DNA from 3 places in the Azospirillum sp. VT-I1 genome. Region 3 is predicted to be linked to each of the others. Evidence: predicted binding sites of a transcription regulator. Region 3 holds the regulator's gene; each other region holds the start of a gene.
The links. The regulator LexA, encoded in region 3, represses DNA repair genes until DNA is damaged. The targets are predictions, from matches to a motif close to ATGTTCTANTTTGGTTC.
Positions count from the first base shown of each region.

Region 1: the regulator LexA is predicted to act here: its motif matches at 2,562-2,578, upstream of AB8P05_RS07375 (Y-family DNA polymerase).
Region 2: the regulator LexA is predicted to act here: its motif matches at 2,570-2,586, upstream of recA (recombinase RecA).

Region 1 covers NZ_CP168800.1:1,536,243-1,541,032, forward strand. The annotation lists gene AB8P05_RS07370 (acetyl-CoA carboxylase carboxyltransferase subunit alpha) at 1-743, shown strand, start outside; gene AB8P05_RS07375 (Y-family DNA polymerase) at 877-2,322, opposite strand; gene AB8P05_RS07380 (hypothetical protein) at 2,661-3,215, shown strand; gene AB8P05_RS07385 (HupE/UreJ family protein) at 3,312-3,806, shown strand; gene AB8P05_RS07390 (TAXI family TRAP transporter solute-binding subunit) at 3,997-4,790, shown strand, end outside.
Region 2 covers NZ_CP168800.1:641,718-646,507, reverse strand. The annotation lists gene AB8P05_RS03065 (ATP-binding protein) at 1-2,487, shown strand, start outside; gene recA (recombinase RecA) at 2,640-3,719, shown strand; gene AB8P05_RS03055 (hypothetical protein) at 3,964-4,539, opposite strand; gene AB8P05_RS03050 (glycosyltransferase family 2 protein) at 4,629-4,790, opposite strand, start outside.
Region 3 covers NZ_CP168800.1:513,088-517,877, reverse strand. The annotation lists gene tpiA (triose-phosphate isomerase) at 1-346, shown strand, start outside; gene secG (preprotein translocase subunit SecG) at 514-855, shown strand; gene AB8P05_RS02430 (CTP synthase) at 1,126-2,757, shown strand; gene lexA (transcriptional repressor LexA) at 2,845-3,567, opposite strand; gene AB8P05_RS02420 (molybdopterin molybdotransferase MoeA) at 3,779-4,790, opposite strand, start outside.

The DNA.
Region 1 (4,790 bases), 1.0 Mb from region 3:
TGGACTATGTGCGCGGCCTGATCGAGGACTTCACGCCGCTGGCCGGCGACCGCCATTTCGCCGAGGACCGCGCGGTCATCGGCGGGCTGGGTCGCTTCCGCGGCCGCTCGGTGGTGGTGATCGGCCAGGAAAAGGGCAACGACACCGAATCGCGCGTCCGCCACAATTTCGGCATGGCGAAGCCGGAAGGCTACCGCAAGGCCCAGCGCCTGATGGATCTGGCCGACCGCTTCAAGCTGCCGGTCGTCTCGCTGGTCGACACCGCCGGCGCCTTCCCCGGCGTCCAGGCGGAAGAGCGCGGCCAGGCCGAGGCCATCGCCAAGAGCATCGAGCGCTGCCTGCGGCTGAACGTGCCGATGGTCGCCTCCGTCATCGGCGAGGGCGGGTCGGGCGGCGCCATCGCGATTGCCACCGCCGACCGCGTGCTGATGCTGGAACACGCCATCTATTCCGTGATCTCGCCGGAAGGCTGCGCGTCGATCCTGTGGCGCAGCTCCGACATGGCGGGCGAGGCGGCCATCGCGCTGCGCCTGATCAGCCAGGACCTGAAGGAGCTGGGCGTCATCGACCATGTGGTGAGCGAGCCCATCGGCGGCGCCCACCGCGACCCGGCCGAGACCATCAAGAAGCTGGGCGACTGCATCGAGGAGTCGCTGGGCGAACTGGACGGCCTCGACGGCGTTACGCTCCGCGCCAAGCGCCGCGAGAAGTTCCTGGAGATGGGGCAGAAGGGGCTGGGGTGATTTACCCCCACCCCAACCCTCCCCCGCTGGGCGGGGAAGGGAGTAAGTGCTTATACGGGCAAGTGGCGGCAGTCCCTCCCCGCCCAGCGGGGGAGGTTAGGTGGGGGTCTAACACCTCCATCCCAAAAGCACCTCACCCCAAGAACCCGTGCAGGAACCAGCGCGGCCATTCCCCCGGCCGGTACAGTCCGGCGCGGAACAGCCAGAAGCGGCGGCCGGCGCCATCCTCCACGCGGTAGTAATCGCGCACGGCCAGCCCCAGCGATCCCTCCGGACGCCACCATTCGCACTCGATCCGCTCCGGCCCTTCGGCCCGGCTCACGCGGTGGCGCAGGCCGCGCCAGACGAACTGCAGCGGCGGGTCGTCGGGCAGCGGCGCGGTGGCCTCGATCGGTTCGGGCGGGGTCAGCAGTCGCAGGGGCCGCGGCCGGCCGGCCGGCCAGGGCTTCGGCACCGGCAAGGTTTCCACCGGCGGCAGCGGCGCCACGCAGCGCTCCGGCAGCCAGCTTTCCCGCGGCACCAGCCGAAGCACCGCCCGTTCCCCCAGCCGCAGGGCCAGCCGGTCGACCAGCTCCGCCAATCCGCCGTCAATCCCCTCGCCATCGATGCCGGTCTGGATGGCGGTGAGCGGCCCCGTCTCCGTCGCCGACAGCACCAGCGTCTCCAGCCCCGGACCGGGTTCGATCCGCTCCAGCAGGGGGGCGGCCAGCCGGGCCAGCGCCGCCGGGTCGCGGGTCGGGCGGCTGGTGCCGAGCGTCAGGCTCTGCGGTTCGTCATCCACCCGCTGGTCGGTGCGGTGGGCGTCCAGCCGCAGCCGGCGCACCCCCTGCCCCGCCGCCTCCAGCCCCTTGCACAGCCGGACCAGCAGGTGGCGGAGCGCCCCGGCGATCGACTCGGGCGTGGCGATTGGTTCGGCGAAGGTCAGGCGCTCGCGATGCTCAGGCACCGGCCGGCGCGGGGAGATCGGCTCGTCCAGCCGGCCGAATGCCTGATCGTAGCGTTGCAGCAACCTGGCCCCGAACCGCGCCGCCAATCCGGCCCGCGGCATGGCATGCAGGTCGCCGATCCGGCGCAATCCCAGCGCATGCAGCCCCTCCACCGTCTCCATGGGCAGGCGCAGAGCGGCCAGCGGCAGCCCGTCCAGCCGCTCCATCCGCCGATCCTCCAGACTGCCGAACCGCACCAGCCCCCAGGCGGCGGCCGGGGTGTCGGCGATGGCGGCGCGGGCGGCGAAGCCGGCGGCGCGCAGCCGGCCGGTCATGTCGGCGGCCAGCGCCGCTTCGCCGCCAAAGAGGTGGGCACAGCCGGTGATGTCGATCACCACCCCGTCCGGCTCGTCCACCGCGGTCCAGGGGCTGTAGCGCCGCGCCCAGTCGGCGATGCGGCCGAGCAGGGCGGCATCCTCTTCCGGTGTCGCCTCCGCCACCTCCAACGCCGGTTCCAGCGAGCGGGCGTCGCCGAGGGTATGGCCGGGGCAGATGCCGGCCGCCGCAGCCGCCCGGTTGACCGCGACCACCATGCGCCGCTGGCGCTCCGTCCGCAGCAGGGCGAAGGGACGCGCCCGCAATTCGGGTGGCATGGTCCGCTCCCGCGCGTCGGTCGGCAGCCGCGGGAGCCATAGGGCGAGGATGCGGCGCCTTCCTCCCCAACGACCCGATCCCCTCTCCCCCTGGGGAGAGGGCTAGGGTGAGGGGGATGCGCTGCGGGACCTTTGCCAGCATCCTGCAGCGGCTCCCCCTCACCCCGACCCTCTCCCCGGGGGTAGAGGGGGATAGGTCCGGGGGTGAGGAAAGCGCGTCATACGGGAACCAACAATCGGAACAAAGAAAGAACACTCTAGCGCCAGCTTAGCCGCGGAGGGAGTCCCTCCTTTAGGGTCATCTTGCCGAGACGTTCGGCAGTGCCGACATTCCGTTCATGAGCCCTCATCTCCCGCCCCTCGCCCGCCGACTGGCCCCGCTGGTTTTCCTGCTGGCCGCGGGCGCCTGCGCGCCGTCGGAACTGCGCGACGACAGCCCCGGCCGCGCCCAGGCATTCCCGCCGGTCTACAACCAGACATTCGTCCCGGGAGGCGGAGAGCGGCGGACCTGGAGCCAGATCCAGGCGGAGCAGTCGCGCACCGGCTCAGGCCCCGCCGCCCGGCCGCGCCAGGCAGAAGAGCCGCAGCCCCGCGCCAACTCCAGAGCCACCGACTCGGGAAACACCGACCGGCCGCCGCCCAAACGTCCCCGCGGCAGTTCGTCGCCCCCGCCCGATCCGGCGGCCCTGCCGCAGCCGCCGCGCCCGATCCCGGTGCCGCCCCCACCCTCCTCGCAGAGCGCCACCGATGCCTTCAAGCGCGACCTGATCCGGCCGGAAGTGGACCGCATGCGCACCGACGACGCCATGGGGCGGCTCGACCCGCTGGGCCAGCGCGACCTGATGCGGCGCGAGAACGACCTGCGCCAATGGGGCGACCCGCTGGCGCGCTAGCATCCCACCGGCAAGCTCCGCCTTGGCGGCTTGACCCCGCACCCGCTCTGCCGCCATACCGGCCGCTGACACGGAACGGACGGAGGATGCGGGCGCATGACGACGGTGACGGGGGCCTTCGGTAACGGGCTGACCACGCCGGTGTGGGTGCTGCAGCATCTGCTGGGCATCCTCGGCATCGGCATGTGGGCGGGACAGACCGGCGGCACCGCGGTCTGGCAGGTGCCGGCCGCCGCCGTGACCGCGGCGCTGGCGGCGGGCTTCGCGGCGCAGATGGGGCTGCGGCTGCCCTATGCCGGCCCGGGGCTGGCAGCGTCGCTGATCGTGATCGGATCGCTGGTGGCGCTGGGGGTGAGGGCGCCGGCCGTGTTGGCCGTGCTGATCGCCGCGGTGGCCGCGGTGTTCCACGGCCACGCCCACCAGGGACCGCCGCTCTATTGGGCGGGCTTCGCCGCCGGGCTGATGCTGGTCGCCTGCGGCGGGCTCGGCCTGTCGATCGCGGTGACGCAGGCCGAGTCGGACCGGGCGGTCCGCGTGTGTGGCGGCGCGGTGGCGGTTGCCGGCGTTCTCGACCTCGTCGGCGTGATTTGACCGGTTGCGCCTTGAAATGAGGGGGTTGCGCGGGAATCTTTGAAGGCACCCCCTTCCCAGCCCGATCGACCGGGCCAGACGAACGGAACGACCCGGTGTCCCGTGCAGCCGCCAAAGCCTGCCTCCCCCGCCGGGGCTCCCCTCGAAGGGGCTTCTGCCGCACTCCGACGCGGTTCCCCCGACATGCCGGATGACCCGCCGGCACCTGCTGGGCGGCCTGATGGGCGGTCTGGCGCTGCCGACGCTGCTGACGTCCGCCGGCACTCTGGCCTTGGCGGGAGGACAGCCGGCCGCAGCGCAGGAGCTGCGCTATTTCCGCATCGGCACCGGCACCACCGCCGGCACCTATTTCCCGATCGGCGGGCTGATCGCCAACGCCATCTCCAACCCGCCGGGGTCCCGGCCCTGCGACAAGGGCGGAAGCTGCGGCATTCCCGGCCTGATCGTGGTGGCGCAGGCCAGCAACGGCTCCGTCGACAACATCGAGCTGCTGCGCGCCGGCACGGTGGAGGCCGGATTCGCCCAGGCCGACGTCGCCTTCTGGGCCTACAGCGGCACCGGCAGCTTCACCGGCAAGCGCCCCTTCGCAGAGCTGCGCTCGCTCGGCATGCTCTATGCGGAGGCGATCCAGGTGGTCGTCCGCTCCGACGGCTTCATCGACCGCATGGCCGACCTGAAGGGCCGCAGCATCTCGCTGGGCGAGGAAGGGTCCGGCACGCTGGTGGAGGCGCGGCTGATCCTGGACGCCTACGGCCTGTCGGAGACGACGATCACGCCCTACTACCTCAAGCCCGGCATGGCGGCCGACCGGCTGGCGAAGGGCGAGCTGGACGGCTTCTTCATGGTGGGCGGCTATCCGGTGTCGGCGGTTGCCGACGTGGCGGCGCGCGTGCCGATCCGGCTGGTGCCGCTGGACGGCGAACCGGCCGACCGGCTGCTGCGGACCCAGCGCTTCTATATCGAGGACGAGATCCCCGCCAACGC
Region 2 (4,790 bases), 130 kb from region 3:
CGTGCGGCACCGTCCGGCGGGGCCCTGATGCTGCTCCAGTACTGCGTGGCGCCGGCCGGGCTGCTGGTTCTGGCCGCCGGCCTGCTGCTGGACCGTGAAGAGATCGGATGGATTGGGGCGGTGCTGGCGGCGGCGGGGGTGGCCCTGCTGATCGGCCGCAGCATCGCCGTCGTCCGGCGGTCGGCGCGCATCGGCGCGCTGCTGGGCGGGGCGCTGGAAGGCATGCCGGCGGGTCAGCTGGTCTGCGACGGCTCCGACGAGGTGGTCTTCGTCAATGCGGCCTTCCGCGAGCTTGCCGGCTGGCGCCGCGGCGAGCGGCCGCTGGATGCGCTGGCGCGCCAGTTCTCCGACGATCCCGACAGCGCGCGCGAGTTCCGCCGCCTGCGAGAGCGGGTGCGGGCGGGTGCCGCGGCGTCGGCCGAACTGGCGATCCCGGCGCTGGACCACAATCCGCCGGAATGGCGCAAGGTGCAGGGCCAGCCGGTGCCCGGTTTCCCCGGCTCCGTCCATTGGCGGATCGAGGACATCACCGCGCGGCGCGAGCTGGAGCATGTGATGCTGCGCGAGCAGGCCAAGCTCGCCGACTTCATGGAGCATGCGCCGGTCGGCTTCTTCTCCGTCGATCAAAACGGCCAGTTCCTGTTCGTCAACGCCACCCTGGCCCAATGGCTGGAGGCTTATCCCGGCGACCTGACCGATGGGGAAGCGCGCCTGCACGGCATCCTGGCCGCGCCGCCGCAGTCCGCCGCCCCCTACGACCTGTTCGATCATGGCGGCAGCGAGCAGCGCGGCGAGCTGACCATGGTGGGCTTGCGCGGCCGGCGGTTCCAGGTGGCGGTGGCGCAGAGCGTGGTCCATGGCGACGACGGGACGATCCACACCCGGTCGGTGGTGCGCGACCTGTCGCCCGAACGCGAATGGCAGGAGGCGCTGCGCCAGTCCGAACAGCGGTTCCAGCGCTTCTTCGAGGATGCGCCGATCGGCATCGCGCTGGTCGACGAGACCGGCCAGCTGACCGAATGCAACGAGGCGTTCCTGGCGCTGATCGGCAGCGAGGCCGGCAGCGTCATCAACCGCCCGATGGCCGACCTGATCGTCCCGGCGGAGCGCGAGGCGGTCACCGCCCGGCTGAAGTCGGTCCAGGGCGGCGCCGACCCGGCCCATCCGCTGGAGGTGCGGCTGTCCGGCGGGCGGGAGCTGACGGCCCAGCTCTATGCCCGTCGCCTTGCCAACCCGGTCCGCACGGACGGGCGCGGCGAGGCGGACAGGAACGGGCTGGGCGTCGGCCTGATCCTGCATTTCATCGACATGACCGAGCGCAAGAGCCTGGAGGCCCAGTTCGCCCAGTCGCAGAAGATGCAGGCGGTGGGCCAGCTGGCCGGCGGCGTCGCGCACGACTTCAACAACCTGCTGACGGCGATGATCGGCTTCTGCGACCTGCTGCTGCTGCGGCACAAGCCGGGCGACCAGTCCTTCAGCGACATCATGCAGATCAAGCAGAACGCCAACCGCGCCGCCAACCTCGTGCGGCAGCTGCTGGCCTTCTCGCGCCAGCAGACCCTGCAGCCGCGCGTCATCAACGTGACGGACGTGCTGGCGGAGTTGGCGAACCTGCTGCGCCGGCTGATCGGCGAGAACATCGAACTGAAGATGATCCATGGCCGCGACCTGGGGCTGGTCAAGGTGGACCAGAACCAGCTGGAGCAGGTCATCATCAATCTGGTGGTCAACGCCCGCGACGCCATGGCCGGTGGTGGTAAGCTGACCATCAACACCACCAACTACGTCGTCACCCAGCCCGAGCGGCGCGAGCATGAGACGGTGCCGCCCGGCAGCTACGTCTCAATCGAGGTGATCGACACCGGTTGCGGCATCGCGCGGGAGAACCTGCAGCGTATCTTCGAGCCGTTCTACACGACCAAGGAGGTCGGGTCGGGCACAGGTCTCGGCCTGTCGACGGTGTACGGCATCGTCCGGCAGACCGGCGGCTTCGTGCTGGTCGATTCGGCGGTGGGGGAGGGGACGACCTTCACCATCCTGCTGCCGCACCACCAGGGTGAACTGCGCCCGGTCGACACCGCCGAACCGCGCGAGCGGCGCGGCAGCGACCTGACCGGCAGCGGCACCATCCTGCTGGTGGAGGACGAGGACGCGGTGCGCGTCTTCTCCGCCCGTGCGCTGCGCAACAAGGGCTATCAGGTGCTGGAGGCCAAGAACGGCGAGGCGGCGCTGCAGCAGATCGAGGCCAACGGCGCGTCCATCGACCTGCTCATCACCGACGTGGTGATGCCGCAGATGGACGGCCCGACGCTGGCCCGCCATGTGCGCAAGCTGCGTCCGGAGATGCGGGTGATCTTCATCTCCGGCTATGCCGAGGACCGCTTGGGCGAGATCGACGGCGTCGAGGTTGCCCATTTCCTGCCCAAGCCCTTCTCGCTGAAGCAGTTGGCCTCCAAGGTGAAGGAGGTCATCCGCGACGGGCGGTGAGGGGTTGGGGAGGGGGCAAAATCCCATCTCGCAGGCCCCTCAAAAATAGGAACACACAGGCAACATCAGTCCTTGCAAACGAGAACGAAGAGAGTACATTTAGCCTCGTTGCAAGAGCGCCGACCGTGTGTTCTAAGAGAGGGGTACCGGGCATGTCGTCCGCACAGCTTCGTTTGGTCGAGAAGGATTCCATGGACAAGCAGAAGGCGCTCGATGCCGCCCTGAGCCAGATCGAACGCGCGTTCGGCAAGGGCTCGATCATGAAGCTCGGCGCCAAGGAGAACTTGGTCGAGACGGAGGTTGTGTCCACCGGCTCGCTGGGTCTCGACATCGCGCTGGGCATCGGTGGCCTGCCGAAGGGCCGCATCATCGAAATCTACGGGCCGGAAAGCTCGGGCAAGACCACGCTGGCGCTGCACGCCATCGCCCAGGCCCAGAAGGCCGGCGGTACCTGCGCCTTCGTCGATGCGGAGCACGCGCTCGACCCGTCCTACGCCCGCAAGCTCGGCGTCAACATCGACGAACTGCTGATCTCGCAGCCGGATGCCGGCGAGCAGGCGCTGGAGATCGCCGACACGCTGGTGCGCTCCGGCGCCATCGACGTGCTGGTGGTCGACTCGGTCGCCGCGCTGGTTCCGCGCGCCGAACTGGAAGGCGAGATGGGCGACAGCCATGTCGGCCTGCACGCCCGCCTGATGAGCCAGGCGCTGCGCAAGCTGACCGGCTCGATCTCCAAGTCGAACTGTCTGGTGATCTTCATCAACCAGATCCGCCTGAAGATCGGCGTGATGTTCGGCAACCCGGAGACGACGACCGGCGGCAACGCGCTGAAGTTCTACGCCTCCGTCCGCCTCGACATCCGCCGCATCGGTTCGATCAAGGACCGCGAGACCGTCGTCGGCAACCAGACCCGGGTCAAGGTGGTGAAGAACAAGATGGCCCCGCCTTTCCGCGTGGTCGAGTTCGACATCATGTATGGCGAGGGCGTGTCGAAGGTGGGCGAGTTGCTCGACCTCGGCATTCAGGCCGGCGTGGTCGACAAGTCGGGTGCGTGGTTCAGCTATGACGGCACCCGCATCGGCCAGGGCCGCGAGAACGCCAAGAACTATCTGCGCAACAACCCCGAGGTCGCCGACGCGATCGAGGCCAAGATCCGCGGCAACGCCGGTCTGGTCGCCGATGCGATGATGGGCACCCCGGAAGCCGACGGCGAAGCCTCCTCTCCGGAGTGACGCCGCGGCGTGTGGGATGAAAAGCCCCGCCTTCCGGAAGGGAGGCGGGGTTTTTGCTTTTGGTGGTGTGGATGATGCGGGGGGCGAATGCCCCTCCCTAACCCTCCCCACCTTCGGTGGGATAGGGAACTGCCGCTGCTTCGTGATCAACTCACGCCCACAAGCATCCTGCCCCCTCTCCCTCGAAGAGGGGGCAGGATGGGGAGGGGGCACCCGGCAGCCTACACCCCACCAACGCGGCCCCTCACACATCCACCACCATATGCGGCCGGAACGCCCCCTCCAGCGTCAGCAGCAGGTGCAGGTAGACCGCCACCTTGCGCGCGCGGTCGGTGTTGCGGGCGAGGCAGTCGCGCAGCTGTTCCGCCAGCCGGGCAGTCTCCTCGTCCTGTTCCGGTGCGGCGGCGGTGACCGCTTCGACGATATGTTCGGGATCGACGGGGAGCGGGGCTGCCGGGTCCTTCAGCAGGGCCTCGGCCAGTGCCTCTTCGTCGTGATGGACAGCGGGCTGAGCGGTAGCGGGTGGTGGTGCGCGCCGCGACAGATGGCTTCGCAGATTGTCCTTCAGCCGCGTCCGCTGGCGCTCGTCCAGCCCGTCGAACTGATCGACTTCCTCGAACAGAAGGTCATAGAGGCGGCGGCGTTGCGGATTGGGCGGGTTGTGGTCGCGCCGTTCCCGTTCGCGGTCGTGTCGTTCCTGGCGCGGGTCGCGGCGGTGGTTGCGGTCTGTGGCGCTGCCGGCCCGCTCGACGCCGGCGGTGGTGCGGACGCTGAATTCCGGAGGGCCGATACCGCGGCCGGAGGTGAGATTGCCGGACATGAGCCGCCTCCCGGGAAATGTTTCCCCTGCGAATCAAGTCTGGCAGAGCCGGCGCTTTCGTCAATCCGAAAGCGCCGGCTTGTCCCAGGTCAGTCGCCGGCTCCGGCCCCGACGGCGTCGTCGGCCGCCGGCTTGCTCTTGCCGAAGCCGATGGTGGGGAAGACGTTGATCAGCGCGGTGATGAAGGCGGCCAGATAGGGCAGCGACTGCACCACCAGCAGACCCGACCACATGAAGGCGTCGCGGTTTTC
Region 3 (4,790 bases):
GCGCGACGCCGGTCAGGCGAATGCCGTGGTGTCGGGCCAGCTCGCCGGCTCCATCCCCGCCGGTGCGGATGCGGAGAACACCGTCATCGCCTATGAGCCGGTCTGGGCCATCGGCACCGGCAAGACCGCGACTCCGGACGACGTAAGGGCGATGCACGCCCACATCCGCGCCGAGCTGGCCGGCAAGATCGCCGACCCGGACAAGGTGCGCATCCTCTACGGCGGCTCGGTCAAGCCCGGCAACGCGGCGGAGCTGATGGCGGTGGACAATGTCGACGGCGCGCTGGTCGGCGGCGCCTCGCTGAAGGCCGACGATTTCTGGGGCATCGCCACCGCCTGCCGCTGATACCGAAGGCCGGTGTCAGCCATGCCGCGAACGGATACGGCATAGGTATTTTGGCGCTGGCATATCGCGCGGCTCCGCGGTACAAACAGTGGGCGCGCGCCACGGGCCCTTAAGACGGCCTGTGGCGCGCTATTCGATTTTTGGGATGGGTGTGGGGTGAGCATCGCATGGAATCGGTGATTCTGGTTATTCACCTGCTGATCGCCATCGGGCTGGTCGGCGTGATCCTGATCCAGCGGTCGGAAGGCGGCGGGCTCGGCATCGGCGGCGGCACCATGGGCGGCATGATGAGCACCCGCGGAACGGCCAATCTGCTGACGCGGACCACCGGCATCCTGGCCGCCTGCTTCTTCGCCACCAGCATCGTGCTGGCGATCCTGGCCGGTGGGCATTCTCGCCCGGCGTCGATCATCGACAGCCTGCCGACGGCGCCCGCGCAGTCGACCGCTCCGGCGGCCCCGGCGCAGCCTGCCGCTCCGGCCCAACCCGCGCCGCCGGTGGCCCAGTAAAGGGATCACCCCAGCAGCGCACGGGTACGAGCGAACAGCGAGGCGGCCTCCCCGAAGCCGCCTCTTTCTTTTGAGGGCCGACGTTCGCGGCGCCACGTCACGGCGGCATCACGGCGGCGACCCTTCGGGGGACGTTGAACATCTCTCCCCTCTGGGGAGAAGCACGATCCATCCCCTCTGGGGAGAAGGACAATTCCGTCCCCTATGGGGACATCAGCCATCCGTCCCCCCACGGGGACATGGAACAGCTCTCAAGCTCTTCGGACGGACATGACTCGCTACATCTTCATCACCGGTGGCGTCGTTTCTTCGCTGGGCAAAGGTCTGGCGTCGGCGGCGCTTGGGGCGCTTCTCCAGGCGCGCGGCTACAAGGTGCGTCTGCGCAAGCTGGACCCGTACCTGAACGTCGATCCCGGCACGATGAGCCCCTACCAGCACGGCGAGGTCTTCGTGACCGACGACGGGGCTGAGACGGACCTGGACCTCGGCCATTACGAGCGTTTCACCGGCGTGTCGGCCCGCAAGGGCGACAACATCACCACCGGCCGCATCTATTCCACCGTGATCGCCAAGGAGCGGCGCGGCGACTATCTGGGCGGGACCGTCCAGGTCATTCCGCACATCACCGACGAGATCAAGGAGTTCATCCGTGCCGACGCGACGGATGAGGATTTCGTCCTGATCGAGATCGGCGGCACGGTGGGCGACATCGAGTCGCTGCCCTTCCTGGAGGCGATCCGCCAGTTCGGCAACGAGGTCGGGCAGGAGAACGTCCTCTACATCCACCTGACCCTGCTGCCCTACATCCCGACCGCCGGCGAGCTGAAGACCAAGCCGACCCAGCATTCGGTGAAGGAGCTGCTGAGCGTCGGCATCCAGGCCAACATCCTGCTGTGCCGCGCCGACCGTCCGATTCCGGAGAACGAGCGCAAGAAGATCGCGCTGTTCTGCAACATCCGTCCGGAGCGGGTGATCGCGGCGCTGGACGTCGATTCGATCTATCAGGTGCCGATCAGCTACCACGAGGAAGGCTTCGACACCCAGGTCCTGAGCTATTTCGGCCTGCCGACCGACAAGGAGCCGGACCTGTCGCGCTGGACCCGCATCATGGAGCGGGTGCGCAAGCCGCAGGGCGAGGTCACCATCGCGGTGGTCGGCAAGTACATCAGCCTGCTCGACAGCTACAAGTCGCTGGCCGAGGCGCTGACCCACGGCGGCATCGCCAACAACGTCAAGGTCAACCTCGACTGGATCGATTCGGAGATCTTCGAGGATGACGACGCGGCGGTGAAGCGTCTGGAGAACGTCCACGGCATCCTGGTGCCGGGCGGCTTCGGCTCGCGCGGGACGGAAGGCAAGATCCGGGCGGCCAAGTTCGCTCGCGAGCGCAAGGTGCCCTATTTCGGCATCTGCTTCGGCATGCAGATGGCGGTGATCGAAGCCGCCCGCAACATGGCGAAGATTGAGGATGCCGGCTCCACCGAGCTGGGCAAGCCGGGCAACCCGGTCGTCGGCCTGATGACGGAGTGGATGCGCGGCAACACGCTGGAGCGCCGCGGCGAGGCCGGCGACCTGGGCGGCACGATGCGGCTGGGCGCCTATCCGGCCAAGCTGCAGGAAGGCAGCAAGGTCGCCGAGGTCTACGGCACCACCGACATCTCCGAACGGCACCGTCACCGCTATGAGGTGAACGTGTACTACAAGGAGCGTCTGGAGCGCTGCGGCATGCGGTTCAGCGGCCTGTCGCCGGACGGGGAACTGCCGGAGATCGTCGAGATTCCCGACCATCCCTGGTTCATCGGCGTACAGTTCCACCCGGAACTGAAGTCCAAGCCGTTCGAGCCCCATCCGCTGTTCACCGCCTTCATCAAGGCGGCCATCGACCAGAGCCGGCTCGTCTGAGGAGCGTGGGGGGCGACGTCAGCCCCCACCCTTACCTTCCCCGGCATTGCGGGAAAGGCGAGGGTGGAGGCTGACCGACGCAACTGGTCAGTACTTCCGGACCAGGCCGACCAGCTTGCCCTGCACACGGACACGGTCGGCGCCGAAGATGCGGGTTTCATAGGCGGCGTTGGCGGGTTCCAGGGCGATGGTGTTGCCCTTGCGGCGCAGACGCTTCAGCGTCACCTCGCCCTCGTCGACCAGAGCGACGACGATGGTGCCGTTTTCAGCGGCGTCGCAGCGCTGGATGATGATGGTGTCATGGTCGAGAATACCGGCCTCGATCATCGAGTCGCCGGAGACCTCCAGCGCGTAATGGTCGCCGCTGGTCAGCATCGAGGCAGGAATATCCACGAAGGCGCTGTTGTCGCGCAGGGCCTCGATCGGCGTGCCGGCGGCGATGCGCCCGTACAGCGGCAACTGCACCGTCTCGTTGGCAGCCGCCGGGGTCGGGGCAGGGGGAGCGGTGTCGCGGCCGGCGAAGGCGAAGTCGCCCTTGATGACGTTGGGCTGGAATTTCGGCTTGGGCGCCGTGCGAGAGCGGGCGGCGTCCAGCCCCTCGGGCAGGCGCAGAACCTCCAGCGCGCGGGCGCGGTGGGGCAGGCGGCGGATGAAGCCGCGTTCCTCGAGCCCCGTGATGAGACGGTGGATGCCCGACTTGGACTTCAGCCCCAGGGCGTCCTTCATCTCGTCGAACGACGGCGAAACCCCGCCCTGGCCAAGCCGTTCGTGGATGAACAGCAGCAATTCGTGCTGCTTGCGCGTGAGCATGGATGCCTCCCGGCCGTGGCCAGACTGAAGATGGAACAAAAACTAAACGTTGCTCCATGTTCTAGTTTGGTTCCTGCCGCGCGTCAAGTCCCCCATCGACCCGATTTCGAAGGTGAATGGAACATTCGAAACAGCATGCAGCAGTTTTCGGGCTGCTGTTCATTGTTGAATCCGATGATTTGGACCGGAGACTTGACTGGTTTGGCGGCGGTCAGATGCTGAGCGCACCATCGGTCAGGAGAAGCACGCTCACCATGGCGCCGGCCGGTTCCGGATCGGCGTTGGGCGGGCGCGGGATCAGGCAGTCGGCCTGGGCGTAGAGCGAGGTGATGGCGCTGTCCTGCCGGGCAAAGGGCGTGACGGTCAGGACGCCGTCGGCGCCGGCGGCGAGGGTGGCGCGCAGAAACTCCTCGCGCCGGTCGTTCGCCTTCAGCGCGGTGGTCAGCCGGGCGCGCAGCGGCGGCCGGTCGTCCTCCGGCGGCAGCCCCTGCAGCAGACGCAGGACCGGGCGCAGGAACAGGACGGCGGTGACGCCGGTGGATACCGGGTTGCCGGGCAGGCCCAGCAGCGGCACCCCACCGGCCCGGCCGAACATCAGCGCCTTGCCCGGTCGCATCGCCACCGTCTGCACCTCCAGCGCCACGCCGCGGTCGGCCAGCACGTCGCGCACGAGGTCGTAATCGCCATGGGCCGCACCGCCGGTGGTGACCAGCATGTCACAGCCGGCGGCCCCCTTCGCCAAGGCGGCCACACTGTCGGCCGTGTCCTTGGCGACGCCGAGATTGTGGGCGAGCCCGCCCTGGGCTGTCACCAGTGCGCAGAGGCCTAGCGCATTTGTGCTGACGATCTGGCTCGGCCCCAGCGGGTCGCCGGGCAGGGCGATCTCGTCGCCGGTGGCGAGGATGGCGATGCGCGGCCGGCGGTGGACCGACAGCCAGGGCACGTTGCCGCCGGCGGCCAGGGCGATGTCGCGGGCGGTCAGGCGGCGGCCCTTCGGCAGAAGCTCCTGCCCATGGGCGAAGTCGAAGCCGGCCTGACGGACGAAGCGGCCGGCGGCGACGGCCCGGCCGATCCGGACCGTCGTATCGTCGGCGTTGCAATCCTCCTGCATCACCACGGCGTCGGCACCATCGGGCAGGGGCGCGCCGGTGAAGATGCGCACAGCCTCGCCGGGGCCGACGCTGCCGCCGAAGGCATGGCCGGCGGAGGATTCGCCGATGCGG